DNA from 4 places in the Mesorhizobium sp. M1A.F.Ca.ET.072.01.1.1 genome. Region 4 is predicted to be linked to each of the others. Evidence: predicted binding sites of a transcription regulator. Region 4 holds the regulator's gene; each other region holds the start of a gene.

Evidence for each region. Region 4 encodes PhoB, which activates phosphate uptake and scavenging genes when phosphate is short. Its sites were predicted from a motif close to TGTCATNNANCTGTCAT; they were not measured.
Region 1: a site for PhoB is predicted at 5,792-5,808, ahead of EOA32_RS16600 (DUF1045 domain-containing protein). Genes of this name have one in related genera too.
Region 2: a site for PhoB is predicted at 5,916-5,932, ahead of EOA32_RS13815 (PhoX family phosphatase). Genes of this name have one in related genera too.
Region 3: a site for PhoB is predicted at 1,710-1,726, ahead of EOA32_RS32420 (esterase-like activity of phytase family protein). Genes of this name have one in related genera too.

What each region holds. Positions count from the first base shown of each region.
Region 1 is NZ_RZSF01000107.1:165-7,876, reverse strand. It holds gene iolC (5-dehydro-2-deoxygluconokinase) at 1-1,605, shown strand, start outside; gene iolD (3D-(3,5/4)-trihydroxycyclohexane-1,2-dione acylhydrolase (decyclizing)) at 1,657-3,507, shown strand; gene iolE (myo-inosose-2 dehydratase) at 3,681-4,595, shown strand; gene EOA32_RS16610 (hypothetical protein) at 4,659-4,871, shown strand; gene iolB (5-deoxy-glucuronate isomerase) at 4,885-5,697, shown strand; gene EOA32_RS16600 (DUF1045 domain-containing protein) at 5,848-6,555, shown strand; gene EOA32_RS16595 (alpha-D-ribose 1-methylphosphonate 5-triphosphate diphosphatase) at 6,586-7,712, shown strand, end outside.
Region 2 is NZ_RZSF01000079.1:2,901-10,612, forward strand. It holds gene EOA32_RS13780 (helix-turn-helix transcriptional regulator) at 1-413, opposite strand, end outside; gene EOA32_RS13785 (ATP/GTP-binding protein) at 526-1,386, shown strand; gene EOA32_RS13790 (DMT family transporter) at 1,493-2,422, shown strand; gene EOA32_RS13795 (SulP family inorganic anion transporter) at 2,437-4,146, opposite strand; gene EOA32_RS13800 (helix-turn-helix transcriptional regulator) at 4,226-4,495, opposite strand; gene EOA32_RS13805 (phosphatase PAP2 family protein) at 4,590-5,291, opposite strand; gene EOA32_RS13810 (hypothetical protein) at 5,308-5,646, opposite strand; gene EOA32_RS13815 (PhoX family phosphatase) at 5,996-7,712, shown strand, end outside.
Region 3 is NZ_RZSF01000388.1:14-5,118, forward strand. It holds partial or broken gene EOA32_RS32410 (Gfo/Idh/MocA family oxidoreductase) at 1-319, opposite strand, end outside; gene EOA32_RS32415 (LacI family DNA-binding transcriptional regulator) at 517-1,542, shown strand; gene EOA32_RS32420 (esterase-like activity of phytase family protein) at 1,787-3,268, shown strand; gene EOA32_RS32425 (MFS transporter) at 3,507-4,715, opposite strand; gene EOA32_RS32430 (TMEM175 family protein) at 4,887-5,105, shown strand, end outside.
Region 4 is NZ_RZSF01000138.1:615-8,326, reverse strand. It holds gene EOA32_RS19355 (CHASE domain-containing protein) at 1-356, opposite strand, end outside; gene EOA32_RS19350 (ATP-binding cassette domain-containing protein) at 488-1,288, opposite strand; gene EOA32_RS19345 (sugar ABC transporter permease) at 1,301-2,665, opposite strand; gene xylF (D-xylose ABC transporter substrate-binding protein) at 2,903-3,943, opposite strand; gene EOA32_RS19335 (ROK family transcriptional regulator) at 4,292-5,527, shown strand; gene phoB (phosphate regulon transcriptional regulator PhoB) at 5,844-6,533, opposite strand; gene phoU (phosphate signaling complex protein PhoU) at 6,553-7,257, opposite strand; gene pstB (phosphate ABC transporter ATP-binding protein PstB) at 7,278-7,712, opposite strand, start outside.

The DNA.
Region 1 (7,712 bases), on a different contig from region 4:
TCGCCGATGATTTTTTATCGTTCGGATTGCGCCGATATGGCGCTCGCCGAAGCGGACATCGACGAGGCTTTCATCGCCTCGGCGCGCGCCGTGGTCGTCACCGGCACCCATTTCTCGCGTCCCAACTCGGATGCCGCACAGCGCAAGGCGATCCGTTTGATGAAGGCCAAGGGCGGCAAGGTCGTCTTCGACATCGACTACCGCCCGAACCTCTGGGGGCTCGCCGGCCATGCCGAGGGCTTCGAGCGCTACGTCAAGTCGGACCGGGTCTCGGCGCAGCTGAAGACGGTGCTGCCCGATTGCGACCTCATCGTCGGCACCGAGGAGGAAATCATGATCGCCTCCGGCGCCGACGATTGTCTGAGCGCGCTTAAGACGATCCGCACGCTGTCGACCGCTACCATCGTGCTCAAGCGCGGTGCCAAAGGCTGCATCGTCTATGACGGGCCGATCAGCGACGACCTCGAGGACGGTATCGTCGGCGAGGGCTTCCCGATCGAGATCTACAACGTGCTTGGCGCCGGCGACGCCTTCATGTCGGGCTTCCTGCGCGGCTGGCTCGGCGGCGAAAGCTTTGCCACGGCGGCGACCTGGGCCAATGCCTGCGGCGCCTTCGCCGTGTCGCGCCTGCTATGCGCGCCGGAATATCCGACCTTCGAGGAGCTGCAGTTTTTTCTGAAGCACGGCAGCAAGCATCTGGCGCTGCGCAAGGACGAGGCAATCAACCACATCCATTGGGCGACGACGCGGCGGCGCGACATCCCTTCGCTGATGGCGCTCGCTTGCGACCACCGCGTCCAGCTGGAAGATGTCGCCGCCAGGGTCGGTGCAGATGTCTCGCGCATCCCCGACTTCAAGGTGCTCACCGTCAAGGCGGCGGCCAAGGTCGCCGCCGGTCGCGACGGCTACGGCATGCTGATCGATGAGAAATACGGCCGCGATGCCATGTTCGAGTTCGCCCGCCATCCCTTTGCCTGGTTAGGTCGGCCGGTCGAGCTGCCCGGATCGCGGCCGCTGCGGTTCGAATTCTCGCAGGACGTCGGCTCGCAGCTCACCGAATGGCCGGTCGACCATTGCATCAAGTGCCTCTGCTTCTATCATCCGGATGATCCGGAAGCGCTGAAGACAGAGCAGCAGCAAAAACTGCGAGCCCTGTTCGAGGCGGCGCGGAAAGTCGGCAGGGAACTGCTCGTCGAGATCATCGCCGGCAAGCACGGCACGCTCGACGACACCACCATTCCGCGCGCCCTTGAAGAACTCTATGCGCTGGGCATCAAGCCCGACTGGTGGAAGCTCGAGCCGCAGGCCTCGGCAGGCGCCTGGGCCAGGATAGAGCAGGTGATCGTCAAGAATGATCCGTGGTGCCGCGGCGTCGTGCTGCTCGGTCTGGAGGCGCCGCAGGATGAGCTGGTCGCCGCCTTTGCCGCCACCGCCAATGCGCCCATCGTCAAGGGATTTGCCGTCGGTCGCACCATCTTTGTCAATGCCGCCGAACAATGGCTGGCCGGCAAGATCTCGGATGACGAGGCTGTCGCCGACATGGCCTCGCGCTTCGAGCAATTGACCGAGGCATGGCTTGCAGCGCGCGGCCGCAAAGCAGCATAAGAAGAACGGGCAGCATATTAGGCGGCACAGGGAAAGCCGGAGGAAACGACAATGACCAAGACCGTTCGCCTGACGATGGCGCAGGCGCTGACCAGCTTTCTCAGCTGCCAGATGACCGAGATCGACGGCAAGAAGGTGCCGATCTTCGGCGGCGTCTGGGGGATCTTCGGCCACGGCAATGTCGCCGGCATCGGCGAGGCGCTCTACCAGGTCCGCGACGAGCTGCCGACCTTCCGCGCCCATAACGAGCAGGCGATGGCGCATGCGGCGATTGCTTACGGCAAGGCGAATTTCCGCCGCCGCTTCATGGCCGCGACCACCTCGATCGGCCCCGGCGCGCTCAACATGGTGACGGCTGCGGCGCTCGCCCACGTCAATCGCTTACCGGTGCTGCTGCTTCCCGGCGATATCTTCGCCAACCGCTTGCCCGACCCGGTGCTGCAGCAGGCCGAAGATTTCTCCGACGGCACGGCGAGCGTCAACGATTGCTTCCGCCCCGTCTCGCGCTATTTCGACCGCATCACGCGGCCGGAGCAGATCATCCCGGCGCTGAACCGCGCCATGCAGGTGCTGACCGATCCGGCCGAATGCGGCCCGGTCACGCTTTCGCTCTGCCAGGACGTGCAGGCGGAGGCCTATGATTATCCGGAAAGCCTGTTTGCCGAGCGCGTCTGGACGCCGCGCCGGCTGCGCCCGGATCGCAACGAACTGGCCGTCGCCGTGGCGGCGCTGAAGAACGCCAAGAAGCCGCTGGTGATCGCCGGCGGCGGCGTCCTCTATTCGCAGGCTTCCGGAGAGCTGGCCAAGCTGGTGCAGGGCGCCGGCATTCCGGTTTGCGAGACCCAAGGCGGCAAATCCTCGCTGCCCGACGATCATCCGCTCAACATGGCGGCCGTCGGCGTCACCGGCACATCAGCGGCCAACCGGCTGGCGGAAGAGGCCGATGTGGTTCTTGCCATCGGCACCAGGCTGCAGGACTTCACCACCGGCTCCTGGGCGCTGTTCAAGAATGCCGGCCGCACCATCATCGGGCTCAATACCCAGGTCTTCGATGCCGGAAAGCACTGGGCGCTGCCGCTGGTTGCCGACGCCACCGAAGGGCTCGCCGAGCTTTCCGCCGCGCTGAAGGGCTGGAAGGCGCCGACCGCCTGGACCGACAGTGCGCTGAAGGGCAAGACGGAATGGCAGGCTGCCGCCGCCAAGGTGACGGCCTCGACCAACGCCGCCTATCCCTCCGACGCGCAGGTGATCGGCGCCGTGCAGCGCGCGATGGGCTCGGGCGTCACGCTTTTGCATGCCGCCGGCGGGCTGCCCGGCGAATTGCACAAGCTCTGGCAAGCGGGCGCGCCCGGTTCCTATCACGCCGAATACGGCTTCTCGACCATGGGCTACGAGATCGCCGGCGGGCTCGGCGTCAAGATGGCGAAACCCGACCAGGAAGTCGTCGTCATGGTCGGCGACGGCTCCTATCTGATGCTCAATTCCGAGATCGCGACGTCGGTGATGCTCGGCCTGAAACTCACCATCGTGTTGCTCGACAATCGCGGCTATGGCTGCATCAACCGGCTGCAGATGGCGACCGGCGGCGCCAACTTCAACAATCTCCTGAAGGACGCTCGCCACGAGGTGATGCCCGACGTCGACTTCGCCGCCCATGCGGCCAGCCTCGGCGCCGTCGCCGAGAAGGTGGCCTCGATTGCTGAACTCGAGACGGCGCTCGCCAAGGCGAAGGGCAACGACAAGACCACCGTGCTGGTCATCGACACCGATCCGCTGGTGTCGACCGAGGCCGGCGGCCACTGGTGGGATGTTGCCGTGCCGGAAGTCTCGTCGCGGCCGCAGGTGAACGCCGCGCGCAAGGCGTATGACGAGAAAAAGCTCATGCGGAGCTTAGGTGATTGAAGCTGGCACTGCCCCTCACCCTTGCCCTCTCCCCGTGAAGAACGGGGAGCAGGGGGCCGCCACCGCTGAAGCCTGTCCCTTCTCCCCGTCATTTCCAGGGAGAAGGTGCCGGCAGGCGGATGAGGGCAGCGCCGATGAGCGAAAGTTGAACGATCCAAACCTGGAGTGACGACTTGAAAGCCAAACTGGGCATGTCTCCCATCGCGTGGTGGAACGACGATCTCGTGGAATTGAGCGATGATGTGTCGCTGGAGGAGTGTTTGCGCCAGTCGCGCTCGGCCGGCTTCACCGGCATGGAGATGGGCCGCCGCTTCCCCAACGATCCGAAGGTGATGCTGCCGATCCTGAAAGAGGCCGACGTCACGCTCTGCGGCGGCTGGTTCTCCGGCACGCTGGTCGATGAGGACATGTCGAAGAACAAGGATCGCATCCAGCCGATGATCGACTTGTTCAAGGCGGTCAACGCGCCTTGCATCGTCTATGGCGAGGTCGGCCGCTCCATCCAGAGCGACCGCTCCAAGCCTCTTGCCACCAAGCCACGGCTTTCCGGCGACGAGATGAAGGCCTATGGCCGACGCGTCACCGAATTCGGCGAATGGTGCGCCGACCAGGGTATGCCGCTTTCCTACCATCATCACATGGCGGCCGTGGTCGAGACCGAGCCGGAACTCGATTCCTTCATGCATCATTCCGGCGAGGGCATCCCGCTGCTGCTCGATGCCGGCCATCTCGCCTTCGCCGGCGGCGATGTGTTGCGCGCCATCGACAACCACCACAAGCGCATCAACCACGTCCATGTGAAGGACGTGCGCATGAACGTGATCGACGGGCTCGACCGCACGAAGCAGTCCTTCCTCGATGCCGTCGCGCTCGGCGCCTTCACCGTGCCCGGCGACGGCTCGCTCGATTTCGGCGCGATCGTCCAGCGCTTCGCCGACTACGGCTATGAAGGCTGGTTCGTGGTCGAGGCCGAGCAGGATCCGAAAAAGAACCCGCCGCTGAGGATGGCTGAGGTCGGCCACAAGGAGCTGATGCGGGTGATGACGGCCGCCGGTTATACGGTGGAGACGCAGGGCTTCCCGGCGTAAACGGTGGATTCGTCCGGCCGCTCGGTCTATCTGATGCGTTTGGACAAGTCCCGGATTGGCGCGATGAAAGACTATGAGCACCCCTTCTTCCGACCGCTGTGGCGGCGCATTGCCGTCGTTGCCGTCTGCCTAATCTGGTCGGTGATCGAATTCGCCTCCGGCACGCCGTTCTGGGGTGTAATCGCGCTCGGCTTCGCCGGTTACGCGGTGTGGCAGTTCTTCTACCTCTACAAGCCGGCCGAGGAGCCCAAGCCTCCGGCCGAGCCGAAGGAATGATCCAGGAGACAAAATGTCGAAACTGCTCGTCAAGGCCGACAAGGGCCACGGCCACGTCGCTCACGTCACCCCGCAAAGCGCGGGCTGGACTTACGTGGGTTTCGATCTCCACCGCTTGCGGCCGGGCGAGACGGCCGCCGGCAAGACGGGCGAGCGCGAGGTCTGCCTGGTGTTCGTCACCGGCAAGGGCCAGGCTGCGGCCGGCGGCAAGGATCTCGGCCTGCTCGGCGAGCGCATGTCGCCCTTCGAAGGCAAGCCCTGGTCGGTCTATGTGCCGCAAGGCTCCGACTGGGCAGTGACCGCCGACACCGAGCTGGAGCTTGCCGTCTGCTCGGCGCCCGGTCTTGGCGGCAGCCTGCCCGCTCGCGTCATTGCGCCCGACGATCTCGGTCAGGAAGTGCGCGGCAAGGGCACCAACACCCGCTACGTCACCAACATCCTGCCCGAGGGCAAGCCGGCCGACTCGCTGCTGGTGGTCGAGGTCATCACGCCCGGCGGCCATACCTCCAGCTATCCGCCGCACAAACACGACCAGGACAATCTGCCGGCCGAGTCCTATCTCGAGGAGACCTATTATCACCGCCTCAACCCGCCGCAGGGTTTCGCCTTCCAGCGCGTCTACACCGACGCCGACAGAAATGGCGTGCGCGACCTGGACGAGGCGATGGCGATCGAGGACGGCGATGTCGTGCTGGTGCCCAAAGGCTACCACCCGTGTGCGGCCTGCCACGGCTATGATCTCTATTATCTCAACGTCATGGCCGGCCCGAAGCGGACATGGAAATTCCACAACGCCGCCGAGCATGAGTGGCTGATGAAGGCGTGAGATTTTTCATAGCCCTCAACCTGTTGGTCCAGTTCGGGAAAATCGTCGGCTAAGGACCGCCGGAGCCTGGGTTGCCTTCGAAAACCCATGAAAGCTTCGTCAATCCGTCATGGAAATCACCTATGGCAGCGGGTCTGACGAGGATTTTCGATGCGCTATGCCATTTACTTTACCCCGAGGCAGGATGAGCCGCTGGCGCGGATCGCCGCCAACTGGCTGGGGCGCGACCCGTTCGGCGCGCCGACTCGGCCGGTTGAGGGTGTGGGTGCCCTGTCGGCGGCGGAAGTTGCCTTCCACACCGCCTCGGCTCGGCGCTACGGCTTCCACGCGACGCTGAAGGCGCCGTTCCGGCTGGCGCCCAGCGAATCGGAAGCCTCGCTGCGGGCGGCGCTCGACGATTTCGCCGAGGTCACGCCGCCAGTCGTCATCCCGCGTTTGGTCGTCGGCCAGATCGACGGCTTTTTCGCGCTGGTGCCGGAAAGTCCTTTCGAGCCGCTCAACAGTTTCGCCGGCGAGGTCGTGCGCGCTTTCGACCGCTTCCGCGCGCCGCTGACCGAGGCCGAGATCGAGCGCCGCAGTCCAGACTCGCTGAAGCCGGATGAGTTCCGCAACCTCTGCCAGTGGGGTTATCCCTACGTCTTCGAGACATTCCGCTTCCACATGACGCTCTCCGGACGCGTCGGGCCACAGGAAAGCCCGCGCCTTCGCGCTGCAATCGACAGCCTGTTCGCGGATGTGCTGCAGCGTCCGGTGCCGGTGGATACGCTGACGCTGTTCGTCGAAACCGAACCGGGCGCGCCCTTCATGGTGCTCTCGCACCACGTGCTTGGACGCCGCCCGGCCAGAAAAACCGCCTGATGTCCGCCCGCCTGAGATAGGACTGCTGAAATGACCGCCGAGACCGTTTTGAACAATGCCCGCATCGTGCTGCCCGACGAGATCGTCGCGGGCTCGCTGCTGCTGCGCGATGGGCTGATCGCCGCGATCGAGCCGGGTGCGGCCCGCACCGGCGAGGACATGGGCGGCGACTACATCATCCCAGGTCTCGTCGAACTGCACACCGATCACCTCGAAGGCCATTACGCGCCGCGTCCGAAAGTGCGCTGGAACCCGATCGCCGCCGTGCTCGCCCACGATGCGCAGGTGGCGACCGCCGGCATCACCACGGTGCTCGACGCCTTGCGTGTCGGCATGGACGAGGATGCCGACCTGAAGTCCGACGACGTGCGCAAGCTCGCCGACGCGATCGAGGACAGCGTGCGCCAGGATCGGCTCAGGGCCGACCACTTCATCCATCTGCGCTGCGAGGTCTCGGCGCCGGATTGCCTCGAGGCCTTCGCCAATTTCGAGACCGACGACAGGGTGAAGCTCGCCTCGCTGATGGACCATGCGCCGGGCCAGCGCCAGTTCGTCGATCTCGAGACCTACGCCTATTATTACCAGCGCAAGCTGAAGCTCACCGACCGCGACTTCCAGAAATTCTGCGAGAAGCGTATGGCGGAATCGGCCAAGAATTCCGGGCCGAACCGCGTCTTCATTTCCGCCGCCTGCCGCGAGCGCGGCATCGTGCTTGCCAGCCACGACGATGCGACGGCCGGCCATGTCGACGAGGCGGTGGAGCAGGGCGTGCGCGTTGCCGAATTCCCGACCACCGAGGAGGCGGCGAGGGCCTCGAAGGCGGCAGGCCTCGGCGTGCTGATGGGCGCGCCCAACGTCATGCGCGGCTCCTCGCATTCGGGCAATGTGTCGGCGCGTTCGCTTGCCGGCGACGGTTTGCTCGACATCCTGTCGTCCGACTATATCCCCTTCAGCCTGATTCAGTCCGCCTTCTTCCTCGGCGATGTCGTGGAAGGCATTTCGCTGCCGCAGGCGGTCGCCATGGTCTCAAAGAACCCGGCGGAAGCGGTCGGCCTTAGCGATCGCGGTGTCATCGAGCCCGGCCGGCGCGCCGACCTCGTGCGCGTGCGCGTCGACCAGCATGTGCCGGTCGTGCGCAACGTCTGGCGTCAGGGCAG
Region 2 (7,712 bases), on a different contig from region 4:
GCCGACAGGCCGCGCCCGAGCGCCACCAGCCCAAGCTCTTCCAGGTCGCGCAGATAAAGAAACATCGAAGCTTCGCTGAGACCCTGTGAGCGCATGATGCCTTCGGGCGTGAATTTTTCGGACAGCATGATGAAGACGAAGAGCAGCGCCGGCCGCGCGGCGAGCTTGCGCTCGATCTCCGGCGCGACGTGGTTGGCCGGTCCCGGTCCCCGGTTCATCGAGCCCAGCACATTCTCCAGTTCCACGTCCGCAGCGGCGCAGATTTGCATCAGCCGATCGAGCTTGCAGTTGCGCTCATGGAAGATGCGCTTCACTGTCGGCTCGGAAACGCCCATGCGCTCGGCTAGCGCCCGGTAGGTCAGGCCCTTGGCCTTCAATGTCCGTTTCAGCGCCTCGAAGATCGGGCCGTTCATGGGATGCACCTCGTTTGCATGAATTCGTATCGATCTTCGATACTAGACGCGAACTGCCTTCCAGAAAAGTATCGATAAACCTAGCTCTCGATCGTCATCACAGGAGAGCAACATGAAAACCCTCATCGCTTCGACCTTTCTCGCCATCGCCGGCATCGCAACAGCTGCCACCGCCGAGGCCGGCGAGATCTGGCGCGCCGGCGGCTTCGAGCAGCCGGAATCGGCGCTGGTCGATGCCGCCAACAAGCGCATCGTCGTCTCCAACATCGTCGGCAATCCGGGCGAAGCTGATGGCAACGGCTATTTGTCGCTGCTGTCGCTGGACGGCAAGGTCATCAGCCGCCATTGGGTGGACGGCATGGACGCGCCCAAGGGCATGGCGATCGCCGGCGGCAAGCTCTACGCCGCCGACATCACCAAGGTGCGCGTCGTCGACCTCGCCAGCGGCAAGCTGGTCTCTACCATCGATGTGCCCGGCGCCGTGTTCCTCAACGATATGACCGCCGATGCTTCGGGCAAGGTCTATTTCACGGATATGCTCGCCGACGCGATCTATCGTATCGACGGCGACAAACCGGAGCTGTTCATCAAGGATGCGCTGCTCGCCTCGCCCAATGGCGTCTTCGCCGACGGCGCTCGGCTGATCGTCGCGTCCTGGGGCAAGGGCATCAAGCCCGATTTCAGCACGGCGGCGCCGGGCGGCCTAATGGCCGTCGACCTCGCCAGCAAGACGGTGACGCCGCTGCCGGGCGCGCAAAACTTTGCCGACCTCGACGGCGTCGTCGCCATCGGCGACACGATCTATGCCACCGCCTACATGACCGGCACGCTCTATCGCTACAAGGGCGGCGGCGCGCCGGAAGCGATCGCCACTTTCAAGCCGGGCAGCGCCGATATCGGCACCGACGGCAACTCGACCATCTATGTTCCGCTGATGAACGAAGGCGCAATCGCGGCGCTGAAGCTCGACTGAGGACGATTGCGGCGGGAACGAGGTCGATCGGGGCTGGACCGCCATATCGACGGGGCTGCCATCTGGTTCAGCCGCTCGCTCCGGGATATCCGACAGCAACCGTCACATGGGCCAAGCCTTGAAGACATCCAGCCTGACCGGCGCCGCCGTGTCGCCAATGATCCCGGTGCTCGTATGCGCACTGGCGATCTTCCTTTTGTCCGGGATGGACGCGGCGATGAAGTCCCTGGTCATCGCGGTCGGTGTGTACAACACGGTGCTGTGGCGCAGCCTGGTCTCGACCTTGATCGCGGGCGCGGCCTGGTCGGCGGGGCCGCGCTCGAAGCCCGCTCTTCCGGTGCTGGGGCTGCATGCGCTGCGCGCCGTGGTCGTCGGCATCGTCCTGGTTTCGTTCTTTTGGGGTCTCGCCAGATTGCCGCTCGCCGAGGCGATCGGGCTCAGCTTTGTCGCGCCCCTGTTTGCGCTTTTTCTCGCAGCCTTGTTGCTGGGCGAGAGAATCCGGCGCCAGGCGGTGTGGGCGTCGCTGGCGGGCATCGCCGGCGTCGCGATCATTCTGGCCGGCCAGTTCGGGCAGGCCGGCCACTCGCAGGATGCGCTCCTGGGCACGGCCGCGGTGCTCGTATCGACGGTGTTCTACGGCTACAATCTGATCCTCGCGCGGCGGCAAGCGCTGTTGGCCAAGCCGGTCGAGATCATGCTGTTCCAGAACCTCTGCATCGCGGTCATCCTTGGTCTCGCCGCGCCGTGGCTCGCCGTCGCGCTGCCGAGTGACCTGTGGCTTCACCTGGCCGGGGTGGCGATGCTGTCGCTTGCCGGGCAATTCCTGATGAGTTGGGCCTACGCCCGCGCCGAAGCGCAATATCTCATCCCAACGGAATACTCGGCCTTCATCTGGGCGATCGCGCTCGGCTGGTTCTTCTTCGGCGAGGAGGTGGCCTGGACCACGCTGACCGGGGCTTGCCTGATCGTCGCCGGCTGCCTGATCGCGGCGCGCGCCAACCCGAAACTTGCCGAGCCGATCGAAGCGGCAGTTTGAGAGAACATGTCGCTCTACGCGGACTGCGATTGTCCTTTCAGCTGCGCCCGCGCGTCGCGAATCGAGGCGGCATAGGTGACCAGCGGCCGCTTGAGGCCGTGGTTGATCAGCATGCGCCTTGTCTGCGGCGCGGCGCCCGCGATGATGAAGCGCACGCCGGCGCGTCCGGCCTTGTGCGCGGCGCCCTCGATGACGTTTGCCGCCGTCGAATCGAGGAACGGCACCGCCGAGCAATCGAGGATGAAATTCTTGCGCTGGTCTGCGATGCGGTCGAGCACGGCGCCGACGGTCGAGGCGGCACCGAAGAAGAATGCCCCGGAGATTCGATAGATGACGGTATCGGCGTCGGCCGCCTGGCTTGAATCATAAGTGGCGGCGCGATCGGCGACGTCCTCCGGCACCAGCGGCAGATCGGCCTCGACGGCGATGGACTTGGCCATGCGATCGATGAACAGGATCGACCCGAGCGCGAAGCCGACGACGATGCCTTCCGTGAGATCGCGGAAGATGACGATCAGGAACGTCGCCATCAGCACCAGCGCGTCGCCACGCGAGGCTCTGAGGAGCGTGACGAAAGCCTGCTTCTCGAACATGTTCCAGCACACGACGGCGAGTACGCCGGCCAATGCGGCGAGCGGGATGTAGCTGGCCAGGGGCGCCGCCGCCAGCATCAGGACAAGCAGGATCGCCGAATGCAGCATGCCGGAGACGGGGCCATGCGCGCCGGCCCTCACATTGGTGGCCGTGCGAGCGATCGTGCCGGTGGCACATATGCCGCCGAACAAGGCTGACGCGATGTTGGCGAAGCCTTGCGCCACCAGTTCGCAATTGGAGCGGTGCCGCCTTCCGCTCATGCCGTCGGCGACCACGGCCGAAAGTAGCGACTCGATCGCTCCGAGCAGCGCGAAGGCGATCGCGTCCGGCAGCACGTCGATCATCCTCTCAGGGCTGACCGGCGGCAGGGCTGGCCATTGCAGGTTCCGCGGGATGCCGCCATACCTCGTGCCGATCGTTTCCGCAGGCAGGGCGAACAGCCCCACGACCAGCGAGGCGATGCCGATGGCGATCAGCATCGCTGGCCATCTCGGCCGCCAGCGCCGCAGAAAGACAATGGTGAGGACCGTCAGCATCGCCACGAAGGTCGCGGCCGGACTGATCGTGCCGATCGCCTCGCCGATCGCGGTCAGCTTCGGCACCAGCGGCCCGGGCTCCCTGCTGGCGAGTTTCAGCCCGAGCAACTCGACGATCTGCCCGGAGAAGATGATGACAGCGATCCCGGCGGTGAAGCCGACGGTCACCGGATAGGGAATGAACTTGATGTAGGTGCCAAGCCTGAGATAGCCGATGGCGAGCAGGAAGACGCCGGCCATCATCGTTGCGAGCAGCAGCCCGTCGACGCCGACGCGCGCCACCGTCGCCGCTACCAGCACGATGAAGGCGCCGGCAGGACCGCCGACCTGGAAGCGGCTGCCGCCAAGCGCCGAGATGATGAAGCCGCCAACGATCGAGGTGTATAGGCCTCGCTCCGGCGTCACGCCGGACGCGATGGCGATCGCCATGGACAACGGCAGCGCGACGATGGCCACCGTCAACCCCGCGACGGCGTCAGCCCTGAAATGCGCCAGCGTGTAGCCTTCGCGCAGCACCGTGACCAGCTTGGGCGTGAACAGCTCGGCAAAGGCCGGCCGCGCCTGGGGGTGGATTGACCGCCGGACCTGATCCATGGGCTGCCTTCCGCTCCGTAAGGGCGGCGGGATCGTCGGCAGGGCTGTCGGCGGTCGCCGTCGCGACTTCTTGTGCGGCTCAGCCTTGGGAGTTCTGCGGCGTGGCAGGCTTGAGGCGCACGCCCCTGCCGCCGCGCTCGCTGGCCTGGTTCTCGCCGATCAGCTCCACCCCGGCCTCGTCGAGTGCCTGGATGACCTTCATCAGCGTATCGACCACGCCTCTGACGACACCTTCACTCGCTTCCATGCGTTGGATGGTCGGAAGCGAAACCCCGGCGCGCTCGGCGAGCGTTTTCTGGTCGATACCGGCCAATGCCCTCGCGGCGCGCATCTGCGCGGCAGTGATCATTGGCCAGAACCCCTGTCTGAGTCTGCAGTATCAATGGATAATCCAAATATCATGATGTTTCAAGCATCATAACAAACAGTTGAAACATGAGCACTCATTCGCTGTCCGCCACCACTTTGCGCCGCTGCAGCAGGCGCGCTGCAAGCCAGCACAACATGGCCCAGGCAAAGCCGGCGCACCAGCCGGCAAGCACGTCGGACGGCCAATGCACGCCCAGATAGACGCGGCTGGTTCCGACCAGCACCGTGGTGAGCACGGCGAGGCCGAGCACGAAGATCTTCATCCTGCGGTTCGGTAGGAAGCGCGCGGCGAGCGAGCCCAGCGTGAGATAGGTCACCGCCGACAGCATCGCATGGCCGCTCGGAAAGGAGAGCGAGGTCTCGTTGACGAGATGCGAGACGAGATCGGGGCGGGGCCGGTCGACCTCGAACTTGAGCAGGCTGGATGCCGCCTGGCCGCCCGCCACCGAAACGAACACGAACAGTGCGGTCGCCGGTCGGCGCATCAGCAGAAAATAGACGATCACCGCAGTCGTGATCAGCACCAGCACGCTGGTGCTGCCGAGCGCGGTGATATCGCGCACCGCGCCTTGCAGCCAAAGCGGACCGATCGGGCTGTCCGGCTGCCCGGCATGGCGGAAGGCGAGCAGGATTTCCGTGTCGAAGGCATGCGGAGTCGTGGCACGCGCCACCCCCATGAGTTCCACCAGGCCCCATAGCCCGCAGGCGATGGCCAGCCCGGCCACAAGCACCGGGAATTCTATTCTGTTGAGCAGCGCCTTGGCGGTCGATTTCATGCCGGGCCTGCTCCAACTACAGCCGCTGCATATAGGGTCCGAGCGTGATCAGCGCGACGGCGGCGATTGCCAGCACGACGCCTGTCGCTTGGAAAGTGTTGAGGCGCTCTCCAAAGAAGACCAGCGCCACGACATTGACTGAGACCAGCTGGATCACTGCCGACAGGCTGAATGACACTGACATGCCGAATTCGCGGATCAGCCTGAGCATGATCAGATTGCCGGCGGAATAGAGCGCCAGCGTCAGCACGATCTTGCCGAGACTTGGCGCCAATCCCCATTGTTTGGCCGCCATCGCGGCCAGCAGGAAAATCACAGTCGAAACGCCAAGCTGCGCCAGTCCCCAGAGACTCACCTTCATCCCTCCCGAAGCGGCCTTCGCCGCGCCGCTCGCCGCTTTTGTTTCCGAAGCGCGCGAAGCCGTCAAGCTGATGGCGTCGGGCAAGCTACGCTGCGACGGGATCGAAGGCGGAATCTCGCAAGGCAAGCCCCGCAGCCATGGTTGGCGTTCTTGCGCCGAGGCCGCTCGGGAGTCTGCTCGCCGTGTGTTGTGGGCCTCGTGTGGCGCCAATGCGTGGGCGAACACTCATCAGCCGGCAAATTAGCGTTGCTTAATGGGGCTGATGTCACGAAAATGTGATCGGCCGCCTATAGGGATCGACCGGTTACACGTTCCAGCCACCTCAAGAGCCAGAGGACAGCCCATGACCCAACCTGAGATCCGCTTCCGTACCAGCCAGCTCGAGGAGAATGACGGCCCGCCCGTCAATCCTACCGACAACCGCACGATGGGCGAGATCATCGCCGCGCGCTTCTCGCGCCGCGACTTCCTCAAGGGCTCGCTGGCTGTCTCGGCCATCGCCGCCACCGTGAGCCCGCTGGCGCTCGTCGCGGCAGACGAGGCGCGCGCCGCCGAGGCCTCGGCCTTCAAATTCGACGAACTCGAGGCCGGCATCGACGACAAGCACCACGTCGCGCCCGGCTACGATGCCGACGTGCTCTTGCGCTGGGGCGACCCGCTCTTTACCGATTCGCCGGAATTCGACCCGGCAAAACAATCGGCCGAAGCCCAGGCAAGACAGTTCGGCTACAACAACGACTATATCGGTTATATCCCGATCGAAGGCTCGGCCGAGCATGGCCTGCTGGTCGTCAACCACGAATACACCAACCCGCATCTGATGTTCCCCGGCATCGTCAAGATCGTCGACAAGGACGGCAAGAAGGCCGCCGAGGTGGCGCCGCTCAGCAAGGAGCAGGTCGATGTCGAAATGGCGGCGCACGGCGGCAGCATCGTCGAGATCCGCAAGGAGGGCGGCAAATGGCAGGCGGTGCGTGACGGCAAGCTCAACCGCCGCATCATGTCCACCACCGAAATGGCGCTGTCCGGTCCGGTAGCCGGCCATGATCGCGTCAAGACCAATGCCGACCCGTCCGGCACCAAAGTCTTCGGCACCCTCAACAACTGCGCCGGCGGCGTCACGCCTTGGGGCACCTATGTGATGGCCGAGGAGAACATCCACGGCTATTTCTCGGGCGAGCTGCCGGAAGGCCACAAGGAGGCCGCCAACTACAAGCGTCTCGGCATTCCGGAGGGCGCCTATGAATGGGGCGCGCATTACGATCGCTTCAACCTCGCCAAGGAACCGAACGAGCCCAACCGCTTCGGCTGGGTCGTCGAGGTCGACGTCAACGACCCGAATTCGGTGCCGAGGAAGCGAACCGCCATGGGTCGCTTCAAGCATGAAGGCGCCGAATCGATCGTCACCAAGGATGGCCGCGTCGTCTTCTATCTCGGCGACGACGAGCGCTTCGACTATGTCTACAAATTCGTCACCAAAGGCACGTTCAATCCGAACGACCGCGCCGCCAACATGAACCTACTCGACGAGGGCACGCTGCATGTCGCCAAATTCGCCGAGGACGGCTCGGTCGAATGGATGCCGATCGTGTTCGGCGAAGGTCCGCTGACGGCGGAAAACGGTTTCGCCAGCCAGGCCGACGTTCTGATCGAGACGCGTCGCGCCGCCGACCTGCTCGGCGCCACCAAGATGGACCGGCCGGAAGACATTCAGCCCAATGCCGGCAACGGCAAGGTCTATGTCATGCTGACCAACAATTCGAAGCGCAAGGCCGACCAGGTCGACGCCGCCAATCCGCGCGCGGCGAACGCCTTCGGCCACATCATCGAGATCGTCGAGGATGGCGGCGACTTCGCCGCCATGAAGGGCAAGTGGGAAGTGCTCCTGAAATGCGGCGATCCCTCGGTGGCCGACGTCGGCGCCACCTTCTCGACCGCCACCACCGCCAATGGCTGGTTCGGCATGCCGGACAACTGTGCCGTCGACTCGGCCGGCCGCCTCTGGGTCGCGACCGACGGCCAGGGCCCGAAGGCCACCGGCCGTACCGACGGCCTGTGGG
Region 3 (5,105 bases), on a different contig from region 4:
CGCGAGCATTTTCTGGGCTGTCGGCAAGCGGCTTTTCGGTGAGCAGATGGCAGTTATGGGCAAAGGCTGAAAGCGCGACCTGGCGCCGCGCAGCAGGAACCACGACATCGAACACGGCATCGGGCCGGGTCTGATCGAGAACGGCATCGAGGCTGGTGCCGATGACGGCATTGGGGAGCTCGTACTCGCGCACCCTCGCCTGCGCCCGCTCGGCATCGAGATCGACAAGGCCGGCAATGGCAAGCCCGTCGATCTGCCTCGCGGCATCGAGCCAGTGCCTGCTCATGGCTCCGCATCCGACCAGGACGATCTTCATCATCCAGCGCTCCTCCTCCGCTCGGCCCCTCCAGGCCGAGTGTCACGGCATTTCCGGCATCACCGTAAACGTTTTTCCGTAAACGTTTACGAGAACACACCCGATGGCGTAGAATGTCAATCACCTGCTCGCGAAAATCGACATCCGCTGCTTGGCCTGAACGCCGGCCGGTGCTAGCGAAGTCAGAGGGAGAACCTGCCTTGGCGTCCAGCATCCACGATCTCGCGCGTCACCTGAACATTTCGATCGGCACCGTGTCGCGCGCGCTGAACGGCCGCGCCGACGTCAATGCGGAGACGCGCCAGCGCGTGCTCGAGGCGGCCAGGAAGCTGAACTATTCGCCCAACCAGTCGGGCCGCAGCCTGCGCCAGGGCGCCACCCGCTCGATCGCCTTCATGCTGCAACCGCATCCCGGCGACCAGCAATATGGCGAGCCGTTCTTCATTCCATTCCTGACCGGCCTGCAGGCGCGGCTCGCCGAGCATGACCTGGATCTGATGGTCGTCATGGGCGAGCCCGGCCAATATCAGCAGGAGAGGCTGCGCCGCGTGGTTGAGACGCGCCGGGCCGACGCGGTCGTGTTGGCCAATACACGGCGGGAAGACGATCGGATCGACTATCTGAGCAAGGCCGGCTTTCCCTTCGCCACGCTTGGCCGAAGTCAATCCGGCGGCAACACCTACCCTTCGCTCGATATCGATTTCGAGAGGGCGGGTGATGAAGCCGTCGACCGGCTGGTCGCGCGCGGCCACCGCCGCATAGCTGCCATCCGCCCTTCGCTTGATCTCAACTTCAGCTACCTGTTCCTCGACGGCTACCGCAAGGCTCTGAAGCGGCACGGCATCGAAGTCGACCCCGGCCTGATCGCCGACGGCTTCATCAACGAGACCGGCGGCTACCAGGTGACGCCGCGTGTCATGCTCTCCAAGGACCGGCCGACAGCCATCATCTTCAACAATGACGCGATGGCGCTCGGCGGCTGCAAGGCACTGGCCGAGATGGGCATCAGGCCCGGCCACGACATCGCGGTGATCGTCATCGTCGACACGCCGCTCTGCCGCTACTTCTCGCCGACGCTGACCGCCTTCCGTCCGGCGCTGGAGCCGATGGGCCGGCGGCTGGCCGAGATGCTGCTGGCGTCACTCCCGGCCCATGCCGGTCCGGAGGGGCCACGCACGATCCGCGAAGTCTGGCCGCTGGAGCTCGTCGCGCGAGAGAGCGATTGAGCGCCCTCTCCTTCTCCCCTTGCGGGAGAAGGTGTCGCCGAAGGCGACGGATGAGGGGAGCTCCAGGGAAAGCCAACGTCTCGCTCCGCTGGAACACCCTCATCCGTCTCGGCGCTGCGCGCCGATCCACCTTCTCCCACAGGGGGAGAAGGAAGGAGCCCCACTCCTGTCACGCAAGTATCATGTTCGCGTCCTAGACTCGATGTGACGCCATTCCGGCTCTGCTCGTCACATGGGGGACATCATGAAGCACCTCAACCGAACCGTCGCGCTTGGCGCGGCACTCGCCCTGTTCACCGTGCTGAGCCCTGCGCTCGCCGAGGGTGTTGGCTATGTCAACAAAGGGCTAGTCGGCGTTGGCCGCATCCCCGCCAGCCAGAAGGACAAGTTCGGCGAGACCTTTGGTTCGGGCTCCGGCATGGCGATCGACGCCAAGAGCTGGGCGCGTGACGGCGCCGGCTACAAAGGCTCGCTCTGGCTGCTGCCGGACCGCGGCTACAACGTCGCCGGCACCACCGACTACCGGCCCCGCTTGAACACAATTGCAATCGAGCTGACCCCGACCGCCCCGGGCGCGGCGCCCGCCGCCGGCCAGGAACAATCGGGCGTCAAGGCAACGCTCGCCGACACCATGCTTCTGACCGACGACAAGGGCGCCGACGCCACCAGCCTCGACCCGCTCAACGGCGTGCGCCCCGCTGCCGGCGACATGCCGATCCTGCCGCAGGCCGGCAACGGCAAGCTTTCGCTCGACGACGAGGCGATCGTGCGCCTGCCCGACGGCACCATGTTCATTTCCGACGAATATGGCCCCAACATCTATCGCTTTTCGGCCGACGGCCGCCTGATCTCGGCGACGCAGCCGCCGGCGGCCCTGGTGCCGATGCGCCATGGCAAGCCGAACTTCGCTTCCGACAATCCTGGCCCGGGTGCCGCCGAGCCGGATCCCAAGGATCCCGAGACCGGCCGCCAGAACAATCAGGGCCTCGAAGGCATGTCGATGACGCCGGACGGCAAGTTCCTGATCGTCGTGCTGCAGTCGGCGCCGCGCCAGGATGGCGGCGATTCCGGCTCGACCCGCCGGAATGCCCGCGCGCTGGTCTATGACGGCTCCGACTTTGCCCACCTCAAGCTGGCGCACGAATATGTCGTGCCGCTGCCGGTGTTCAAGGACGCCAAGGGCAAGACCAAGGTGGCCGCGCAGAGCGAGATCGTGGCGCTGTCCGACAAGAGCTTTCTGATGCTGGCACGCGACAGCGGCAACGGCCAGGGGCTGAAGGACGCCGAGTCGGTCTACCGCAAGATCGAGATCGTAGACCTTTCCGCCGCTACCGATATCGCCAACGGCCCGTTCGACGCCGCCGACAAGCCGGTTGCGCCGAAAGGCGTGCTCGATCCGTCGGTGACGCCGGCCAAGCTCACCTCGTTCATCGACATCAACGACAAGGGCGAACTCGGCCGTTTCGGCTTGCACAACGGCGCGCCGAACGACAGGAACAACCTCTCGGAGAAGTGGGAGGCGATGTCGCTGGTGAGCGTGCTGGACCCGAAGCTGCCTGACGACTATTTCCTGTTCGTCGCCAACGACAACGACTTTCTCACCCAGGACGGCTTCCAGGCTGGTGCCCCGTACAAGGCCGAGGATGGCGCCGATGTCGACACCACCTTCCTGGTCTATCAGGTTACCCTGCCCGGCCTGTCGGGGAACAGTCTCGCCGCAAACTAGTTGCGAAGGCATCTGGCCCAGCCCCAACGGATGCAGAAGCATCAGGCTGCGATACCATCGCGGGCCTGATGCATCTTCGGTGCCCGCCATGGACGACAACAAGCCCGCTCGCCGGGGACCGGCGACCTGACAAGCGGCCCCATCTCCGAGGACCCTCCGGCCGCAGGCGAGCCGCTGGACACCGGGTTCGGCGTGCCGCGCCGGCGCGCCAATCTCGTCGAGACACCGAACGGGTGAACTATCGCGCGTATCTGGCGCCGAACCCGAGCGCCACCAGCGAGAAGATGGTGATCATGCCGGCGAAGGCCAGGCTTGCCACCGTCGCGCTCGTCCAACCCGACAGCACGCCGATGCCGATGACCGGCAGCGCATTGCCGCAGAAGCAGCAGATGAAGAAGGCCGAGACCACTTCGGCGCGTCGGTCGCCCGGCGCGATCTGGTTCACCACCTGCAGGCCACCGCGATAGCCGAGTGCCGCCGCCACGCCGCAAAAGCCTGTGGCAACGATCATCATCGTCATGGAGGCGAAGGCCTGCGCCGCGACGATCAGCGCCACGGTCGGGACCATCAGAACTAGCGCGGCGAGCATCGTGAAGCGACTGGACAGGCGCGCTGTCGCCAGGATCGCCGCCGCTGCCACGATCGACAGTTCGAAGAACAGCCCGCCGGCCTCGGCGTGGTTGGTCGCATGGAGCTGCTGTGCCAGAATGCTTGGCGCGAGCGCGGCGTAGAAACCGACCAGCGCCATGGCGCCGAAGCCGGTCACCGCCGGCGCCACGAATTGCGCGCGGATTTTGTCGGGGACCGAAAGCCGCGGCTGCATTGAGACGTCGGAGAGTCGTCCGGGCCTGGAGACTGTTTCCTGAGTGCGCCAGATCAGCAGCGTGATCAGCGCAAGCAGGACCAGATAAACGGCAAATGTCAGCCTGAGCGGCCAAGGCGCGTATTGGGCGAGCAATCCCGACATCAGTGCGCCGACCCCGAGACCGACGAAATTGGTGCTGGTAGCGATGACAGCCGCGCGTGACTTGTCCTCCCCTTCGATCAGCTCAGCGAGCCAAGCGGTGCCGGTTCCCGCGCCGATCCCGATGCCGAGCCCGCTGAGGATACGGGCGATGTCGAGCCACATCAGGTTTTCAGCCAAGAGGAAAAACAGCGCGCTGACCACGGCCACGCCCATCGCCGCCATGGCTGCCGGACGGCGACCGATGACATCCGACAATCGGCCGAAAAACAGAAGTGCGGCCAAATTGCCGACCACATAGACGGCATAGACCAATGTCAGGGTGATCTGCGAGAACCCGAAGGCTTGTTTATAGATGACATAGAGTGGCGTCAGAGCCGTGCTGCCGGCAAACAGTGCAGCTATCATAGCGGCAACCGCGGCTCTTGCGACACCGCCGCCAAGTTCGTTGTCGCGCTTCATGGTTTGAGTGTAGCCGGCCATCGCGACCTCCGCTTGGTTGCAAGCCCAACGTCCGCGCAATTGCGGCTGTTCCGAATGCCGAACGCTCTCCTGACAGTTATGGCAGTATGGTCTCGCGCGAAATCCTCCCGTAACGTTCGTTAAGCGAGGAGGGAAGAACCATGGGCAAGGGCCGGGTCGAAGCCTTCACCGATGGCGTTGTCGCTATCCATCATCACGATCATGGTGCTGGAGCTTAAAGTGCCGCATGGCGAGGACCTTGCCGCGCTGGCGCCGCTTTGGCCGATCTTCTTCTGCTACGTCTTGTCCTTCATCAATGTCGGCATTTACTGGAACAATCTGCACAACATGTTCCATACCGTGCAGCGTGTCGACGGCCGGGTGCTGTGGGCCAACCTCAACCTCCTGTTC
Region 4 (7,712 bases):
CCGCGAGCGCGCAGGATGTCGCGCTCGAGCGTGGCCTCGTCGCCGGCCTTGGCCAGCCTCAGGAAGCCGATGCCGCGCAGTCCGGCGAAATTGTCGTCGATGTCGAGCGCGGTGAGGAAGGCCTTGAACTCGCCGCGTGTGATATCGCCGTTTCGAGCATCGAACAGCGCCTCGGTCGAGCGCAGCAGCGACAGATGCAGGTCGATGCGGCTCTCAATGCGGTTGAGCGCATCGTCGGCGGTTCCCTCGAACTTGATGCGCGCCGCCTCCTGGGTCGCGAAATAGGCGAACCCCGCCATCGTCAGGCTGATCAGCGCGACGGCGATGAAGGCGACGATCGGGAAAAGCTTTTTCAATGCAGGGTGCGGCCCATGGACGGTTGGCCACCTTTATGGGCAAGTCTCCGCGCCAATACAATGGCAAGGCCAACCCAACGCCGCGATTGGCTCATCAAACAAGTCGCAAATTAGCCAACCAATTTATGGTCTTAGGCCGCGATTTTCAGCGCTCCCGGGCCTGGCATGGCGCCCGGCGGGCACTTGCCCAGAATGATCATGCCGAGCACCTCGTCCTGGGTCACGTCGCTGGTGCGCGCCGTGCCCACGACCTGGCCGTTCTTCATGACGCAGACCCTGTCCGCCAGCTCGAACACGTCATGGATGTCGTGGCTGATCAGGAAGATGCCGATGCCGTCGGCCTTGAGCTGCCGCACCAGTTCGCCGACCTGGGCCGTCTCCTGAGGGCCGAGCGCTGCCGTCGGCTCGTCCATGATCAGGATTCGCGCGTTGAACAGGATCGCGCGCGCGATCGCCACCGACTGCCTCTGTCCGCCGGACAGCTTGATCACCGGCTCCTTGAAGCGCTGGAAGCGCGGATTGAGCCGGCCCATCACCTTGCGCGCTTCGGCCTCCATGGCGACGTCGTCGAGCGTGCCCCAGGCGGTCATCAACTCGCGGCCGAGGAACAGATTGGCGGCGGCGTCGACATTGTCGGCAAGCGCCAGCGTCTGATAGATCGTCTCGATGCCGTATTTCTTGGCGTCGCGCGGGTTGGAGATTGCTGCCTCCTCGCCGTTGACGAAGATCTGCCCGGCATCGCGCTTGTAGGCGCCGGACAGTATCTTGATCAGCGTCGACTTGCCGGCACCGTTATGGCCGAGCAGCGCCACCACTTCGCCGGGGAAGAGATCGATGGAGGCGTCGTCGACGGCGCGAATGCCGCCGAAGGCGATCGAGATGTTGCGCATGTCGACCAGCGCGGCGCCGGCGGGAGCGTTCTTGTCTGCCATGATGCTGCCTCCTCACACCCGCTTGCGGTAGATGGTGTCGAGCCAGACCGCGATGACCAGCACGGCGCCGACGACGATGCTTTGCAGCGGCGAATCGACGCCGAGGAGCACCATGCCGGACTGCAGCGACTGCATCAGCAGCGCCCCAAGCATAGCGCCGAGCACGGTTCCCGAGCCGCCGGCGAGCGAGGTGCCGCCGATCACCGCCGCGGCGATGACCAGGAGCTCGTCCAGCGTGCCGAGCGCATTGGTCGATGAATTCTGCCGCGCCGACGAGATCGCCGCGGCGATCGTCGCCAGCACGCCCATGATCATGAACACCTTCATGGTGATCCAGCGCGTGTTGATGCCGGCAAGGTTGGCCGCTTCCGGATTGCCGCCGATGGCAAAGACATAGCGGCCGAAGCGAGTACGCTTGGTGATGAAAGTCATGACGAGGCCGACGGCGATGGCCATCAGCACCGGAATGGCGATGCCGTGGGCAATGAACAGGCCGCCTTCGGGGACGGTGAGGTTTTTGGCGGCGGCATAGCGGTTCACGATGCCGACCGGCCACGGATAGGAATTGGCCAGCCACACCGCGCCCATGATGACTGCGCAGGTGACCGCGCCGAGCAGCGTCTCGGCCCAGATCGGACGCAGCGGGAAACGGAAGCGCTTGCGCTGCACCCTGCCGTTGAACAGCGCAAACACCACGGCAACGCAGGCGACGATCCCGACGATCCAGCTCCATTTGGCGCCGATCGAGCCGGCCGGTCCGCCGCCCATCAGCTGGAAGGTGGCGTCGAGCGGCGCCACCGTCTGGCCGCTGGTGACCCACCAGGCAGCACCGCGCCAGACCAGCAGCCCGCCAAGCGTCACGATGAAGGCCGGCACTTCGAGATAGGCGATGACGAAGCCCTGGAAGGCGCCGATCAGCAGGCCGAGCGCCAGGCCGATCAACAGTGCCAGCACCCAGATCCAGGGATTGCCAAGCTCGAGCCCAACCATTCGCACCAGGAAATGCACTTGGGCAAAGCCCATCACCATGCCGATCAAACCCTCGGCGGATCCGACGGAGAGGTCGATGTTGCGCATGACGATGACCAGCACCATGCCGGAAGCCATGATGGCCACGGCCGAGGTCTGCACCGACAGGTTCCACAGGTTGCGCGGCGTCAGGAACGTTCGGCTGTCGAAATCGAGCGGATTGACGCCGAGCCGCAGGCTCGAGATGACATGCAGGCCGATCCAGATGATCAGCAGCGCACCGACCATGCCGAGCATGCGGGTGTCGAGCTCGGTCGCCTTGAGGAAGCGCCCGACGGTGCTCAGTTCGGAAGCCCGCGCGCGATCCGCCGCCGGGTTTGCCGGCGTATCAGAGGTCGTGTCGGTCATGATCTCCTCCCACCGGCTTGCCGTCTGGCGCGGATGCCGGACCACGATGCTAGAGCAATTCCAGGAAAAAGTGCGTAGCCGCCTGGAATTGCGCGGAAACAAACGGCTGGAGCAGTTCGGCGATCCTGCCGGACAGTGAACTGCCCCAATGGTCTCCGGCTTCAGTACGCCCGAAAGCCTTTGGAGAAACGCCGCGGCCGTTGGGCCGCGGCGCTGCGTTTGAACCTGACGGCCAGCTTAGTTGCAGACCGCGACGCTGCCGGCGGCAACGCCCGCGCAGACTTCATCCTTCTTGATCCAACCCGCGTCGATGACGAGGTTGAGATTATCCTTGGTGATTGCGACCGGGGTCAGGAACAGCGACTTGACGGTGTTGCCGCCAGGCGTCGTGAAGTCCTTGGCGCCCGCGATGTCGGTCATCTTCTTGCCGTCGGCGAGCTGCGAGGCGATCTCGGCGGCGTGCTTGCCGAGCTCGCGCGCGTCCTTCCACACCGACACCGTCTGGGTGCCGAGCGCGATGCGGTTGAGCGCGGCATGGTCGCCGTCCTGGCCCGAGACCGGAACGGTGCCGGCCAGCCCTTGCGCCGTCAGCGCCGCGACGACGCCGCCGGCGGTGCCGTCATTGGCCGCCACCACCGCGTCGACCTTGTTGTCGTTGGCGGTCAGGAACTGCTCCATGTTCTTCTGCGCGTTGGCGGGCAGCCAGCCGTCGGTATAGGCCTCGCCGACATTCTTGATCTTGCCGCTGTCGATGGCTTCCTTCAGCACTTCCATCGAGCCGGAGAACAGGAAATCGGCATTCGGGTCGGCGCCCGAGCCCTTGATAAAGACGTAATTGCCCTCGGGCTTGGCCTTGAACACCTCGCGGGCCTGCATGCGGCCGACTTCCTTGTTGTCGAAGGTCAGATAAAACACGTCCTTGTTTTCGATCAGGCGGTCGTAGCCGACGACCGGAATGCCTTCGTCGAGTGCCTTCTGCACCGCCGGCCCGATCGCCGAGGCGTCCTGCGCCAGGATGATCAACGCATTGGCGCCCTGCGAGATCAGGCTTTCGACGTCGGTCAGCTGCTTGCCTGGATTGGACTGTGCGTCGGCGGATATGTACTTGTCGCCGGCGGCCTCGATCGCCTTCTTCATCGCCGCTTCGTCGGTCTTCCAGCGCTCTTCCTGGAAATTGGACCACGAGACGCCGATCACCTTGTCCTTCGCCTCGGCGACCGACGCCAACGTCAACGACATGACGACCCCCGCCAGCATGGCGGCTGCGAATCTCTTCATGATATCCTCCCTGCGCCCCTCGCGGCGCGACCCAGATTGGCCCGAAGACCATGCAAAGGCTTTTTTTCGAGCCTCGAAAAAATACTGATCCAAGGCTAGGGCGCTGTCAACTGCAATTCTGACGGTTTTTGACGTGTCGCGTACTTTTTTTCGAGACCCGTAATAAATAATGACAGTGCCGACCGCTTCTGCCACTATCGGGGAACAGTTCGGAGGAGGCGCAGCCCGCGTCCACCGAAACTTGTAAAAACCCGGACGGTTCGGGTGCCGGCGTCCGGGTGAATCGATCTGGCGCGTCGCCGGGTCCTGTGCATGATCGAGAGGCCGCGCTGACTGGGAGGAGAAAAAATGTCGGTCGGAATCCGCCACGACGATCTGCGCCGGCGCAACCGCGCCATGGTGCTCTCGGCCCTGCGCCGGGCCGGCCAGCCGTCGCGCACGGAAATCGCCGCGACCACCGGGCTCAGCCATTCGACCATTTCGGCGATCTCTTCCGACCTGATCCAGGAAGGCATCCTGGCCGAGAGCAAGCCGAGCGAGACCGCGTCTCTGAAGCGCGGCCGGCCACAGGTGGGCCTCGCGCTCAAGCCTGAGGCGGCAGCGGTGGTAACGGTGGTGCTGTCGCTCAATTTCCTCTCGGTCGCCGTTATCGATTATGCGGGCCAGGTCATCGCCGAGGAGCAGCGCCGCCTCGATACGCTCACCATGCCGCGCGACGAGCTGATCGGCGAATGCTTGGCGATCGTGCGGCGCCGGCTGGACGATCCGGACCTCGACGTCGGCAGCGTCGCCCGCATCGCCATGGGCATCCAGGGCATCACCGATTCCCATGCCCGCGCCATGCTATGGTCGCCGATCACGCCGCTGACCGACATTCCCTTCGCCGACATCCTGGAAAAGGAATTCGGCATTCCGGCCACCATGGAAAACGACTGTAACATGATGGCGGTGGCGCTGCAGTGGCGCGATCCCGACCGCTATCGCGACAATTTCATCGCCATCCTGCTCTCGCACGGCATCGGCATGGGCCTGGTTCTGAAAGGCGAGCTGTTCACCGGCACACATTCTTCCGGCGGCGAGTTTGGCCACATGATCCATCGCCCGGGCGGCGCGCTCTGCCGTTGCGGACGCCGCGGCTGCGTCGAGGCCTATGCCGGCAACTACGCCATCTGGCGCAGCGCCATGAAGATGAGCGAGGACGCCGAGCCGGTCGATGTCGGCGACGCCGACATGCGGGCGCTCGCCGCCAAGGCGCGCGAGACGGATGGCCCGGAGCGCGAGGCCTATCGCCGGGCCGGGGAGGCGCTGGGCTTCGGCCTCGGCAGCCTGTTCGCGCTGATCGATCCAGCGCCGGTCGCCATGGTCGGCGTCAGCGCCGCCGCCTTCGACCTGATCGAGCCGGCGCTGCGCGAGGCGATCGGCCAGACCGCCGGAGGCCAGCATTCAAACTCGATCTCCTTCGATACCGAGCCGAACGAATTGCCGTTGATCCGCGAAGGCTGCGCCGTGCGCGCGCTGACCTTCGTCGACCAGGAGATTTTCGCCCCGGGCGTGCAGGCAAGAGCGGGCAAGAACGTGGCCTGAGCAGCTTCGATAGCGATCGTTGGCTTCTGTGCGTCCTGCAGACGGCGGAGATTAGCGAAGGCCCCGCAGCTTCGTCATTCCAGGGCGGAGCAGGAGCGAAGCTCCGTCGCGGAGACCCTGGAATCCATGCCATTACCTCAATCGTCGGATGAGCGGAGCAGAATTTCTGCACCGCCGCGGCGCGTGGAAGTCGCGTGGAGTGTCGGGTCTGCGCCGCGTGGCGACGCTTCGTGCTCCGCCCGTGGACGGCGAAGCACCAGCGTCTCGATAACCCGCCAGCGCAGATAGAACCCGTCAGACCTTCGGTGCCCTGGATCTAGTCTTCCCTGATCGCGTAGCCCGCCCCGCGAATGGTGCGGATCACATCGGGCATCCGGCCGTTGTTGACCGCCTTGCGCAGGCGGCCGACATGCACGTCCACGGTGCGCTCGTCGATATAGATCGTCTCGCCCCAGACATTGTCGAGCAGCTGGCTGCGCGAGAACACCCGGCCGGGATGCCGCATCATGAATTCGAGCAGCCTGAACTCGGTCGGGCCGAGCCGGATCTCGCTCTTCTTGCGGTAGACGCGATGCGATTCGCGATCGAGCACGATGTCGCCGACCTTGAGCACGCTGGACAGCACCTCCGGCTTGGCGCGGCGCAGCAGCGCCTTGACCCTGGCCATGAATTCCGGCGTCGAGAACGGCTTGACCAGATAGTCGTCGGCGCCGGTCGAGAGGCCGCGCACCCTGTCGCTTTCCTCGCCGCGCGCGGTCAGCATGATGATCGGCAGGCGTTCGGTCTCGGGCCGCATCCTGAGGCGCCGGCAAAGCTCGATGCCGGACACCGCCGGCACCATCCAGTCGAGCACCAGAAGGTCGGGCACATTCTCCTGCAGGCGGATCTCGGCCTCGTCGCCGCGCGTCACCACCTCGACCTGATAGCCCTCGGATTCGAGGTTGTAGCGGAGCAGCACCCCCAGCGGCTCCTCGTCCTCCACCACCATGATGCGTGGCGCGATCATTTAGCAGGCACCTTCGCTGTCAGGCCGCCGGCGCCGACATCGCCGTCTCGTCCTGCTTAGGACGATTCGCGGGCAATTGCGTGCCGGTCAGCACATAGTAGGCGTTCTCGGCGATGTTGGTGACGTGGTCGCCGATGCGCTCCAGATTCTTGGCGCAGAACAACAGATGCGTGCAAGCCGTGATGTTGCGCGGATCCTCCATCATGTAGGTCAACAGCTCACGGAAGACGGCGGTGTATTTGACGTCGATGCGCTCGTCGTCGTTGCGGAGCTTGGCGAGCGCCGTGGCGTCGCCGGCCGCGTATTCCTCGATCACGCCCTGGACCTGGATCAGCACCAGCTGCGCCATCGAGTCGATGGAGTGCGACAGGTCGCGCGGCGCGGCGCTGACGCCGACCGAGCCGACGCGCTTGGCGATGTTCTTGGCAAGGTCGCCGATGCGCTCGAGATCGCCGGCCATCCGGATGGCGCCAACGACGTTGCGCAGGTCGTCGGCCATCGGCTGGCGTTTGGCGATCAGCGTGATGGCGCGATCGTCGAGCTCGCGCTGGCGCGCGTCCATGATGGCATCGTCGGAGACCACGCGCTGCGCCAGCGCGTTGTCGGAATTCAGCAGAGCCTTGGTCGACGCGCCGACCATCGAGCCGGCAAGATCGCCCATGTCGCGGATGAGCTGGCTGATCTGCCTCAGATCCTCGTCGAAGGAAGCGACCGTATGGGCCATGGTTATGTCCTCGTATGAACTCAGCCGAAGCGGCCGGTGATGTAGTCCTGCGTGCGCTTCTCGCGGGGCGAGGTGAAAATCTTTTCGGTCCGGTCGAATTCGATCAGCTCGCCGAGATACATGAACGCCGTCTGCCGCGAGACGCGCGCCGCCTGCTGCATGTTGTGGGTGACGATCACGATCGTGTAGTCGGCCTGCAGCTCGTCGATCAGCTCCTCGATCTTGGCGGTCGAGAGCGGATCGAGCGCCGATGCCGGCTCGTCCAGCAGGATGACCTCCGGCTTCACCGCCACCGTGCGGGCGATGCAGAGCCGCTGCTGCTGGCCGCCCGAAAGGCTCTGGCCGCTGGCGTTGAGCTTGTCCTTGACCTCGTTCCACAGCGCGGCGCGCTTCAGCGCCTGTTCGACGCGATTGTCCATCTCGGCCTTGCTTATCTTCTCATACAGCCTGACGCC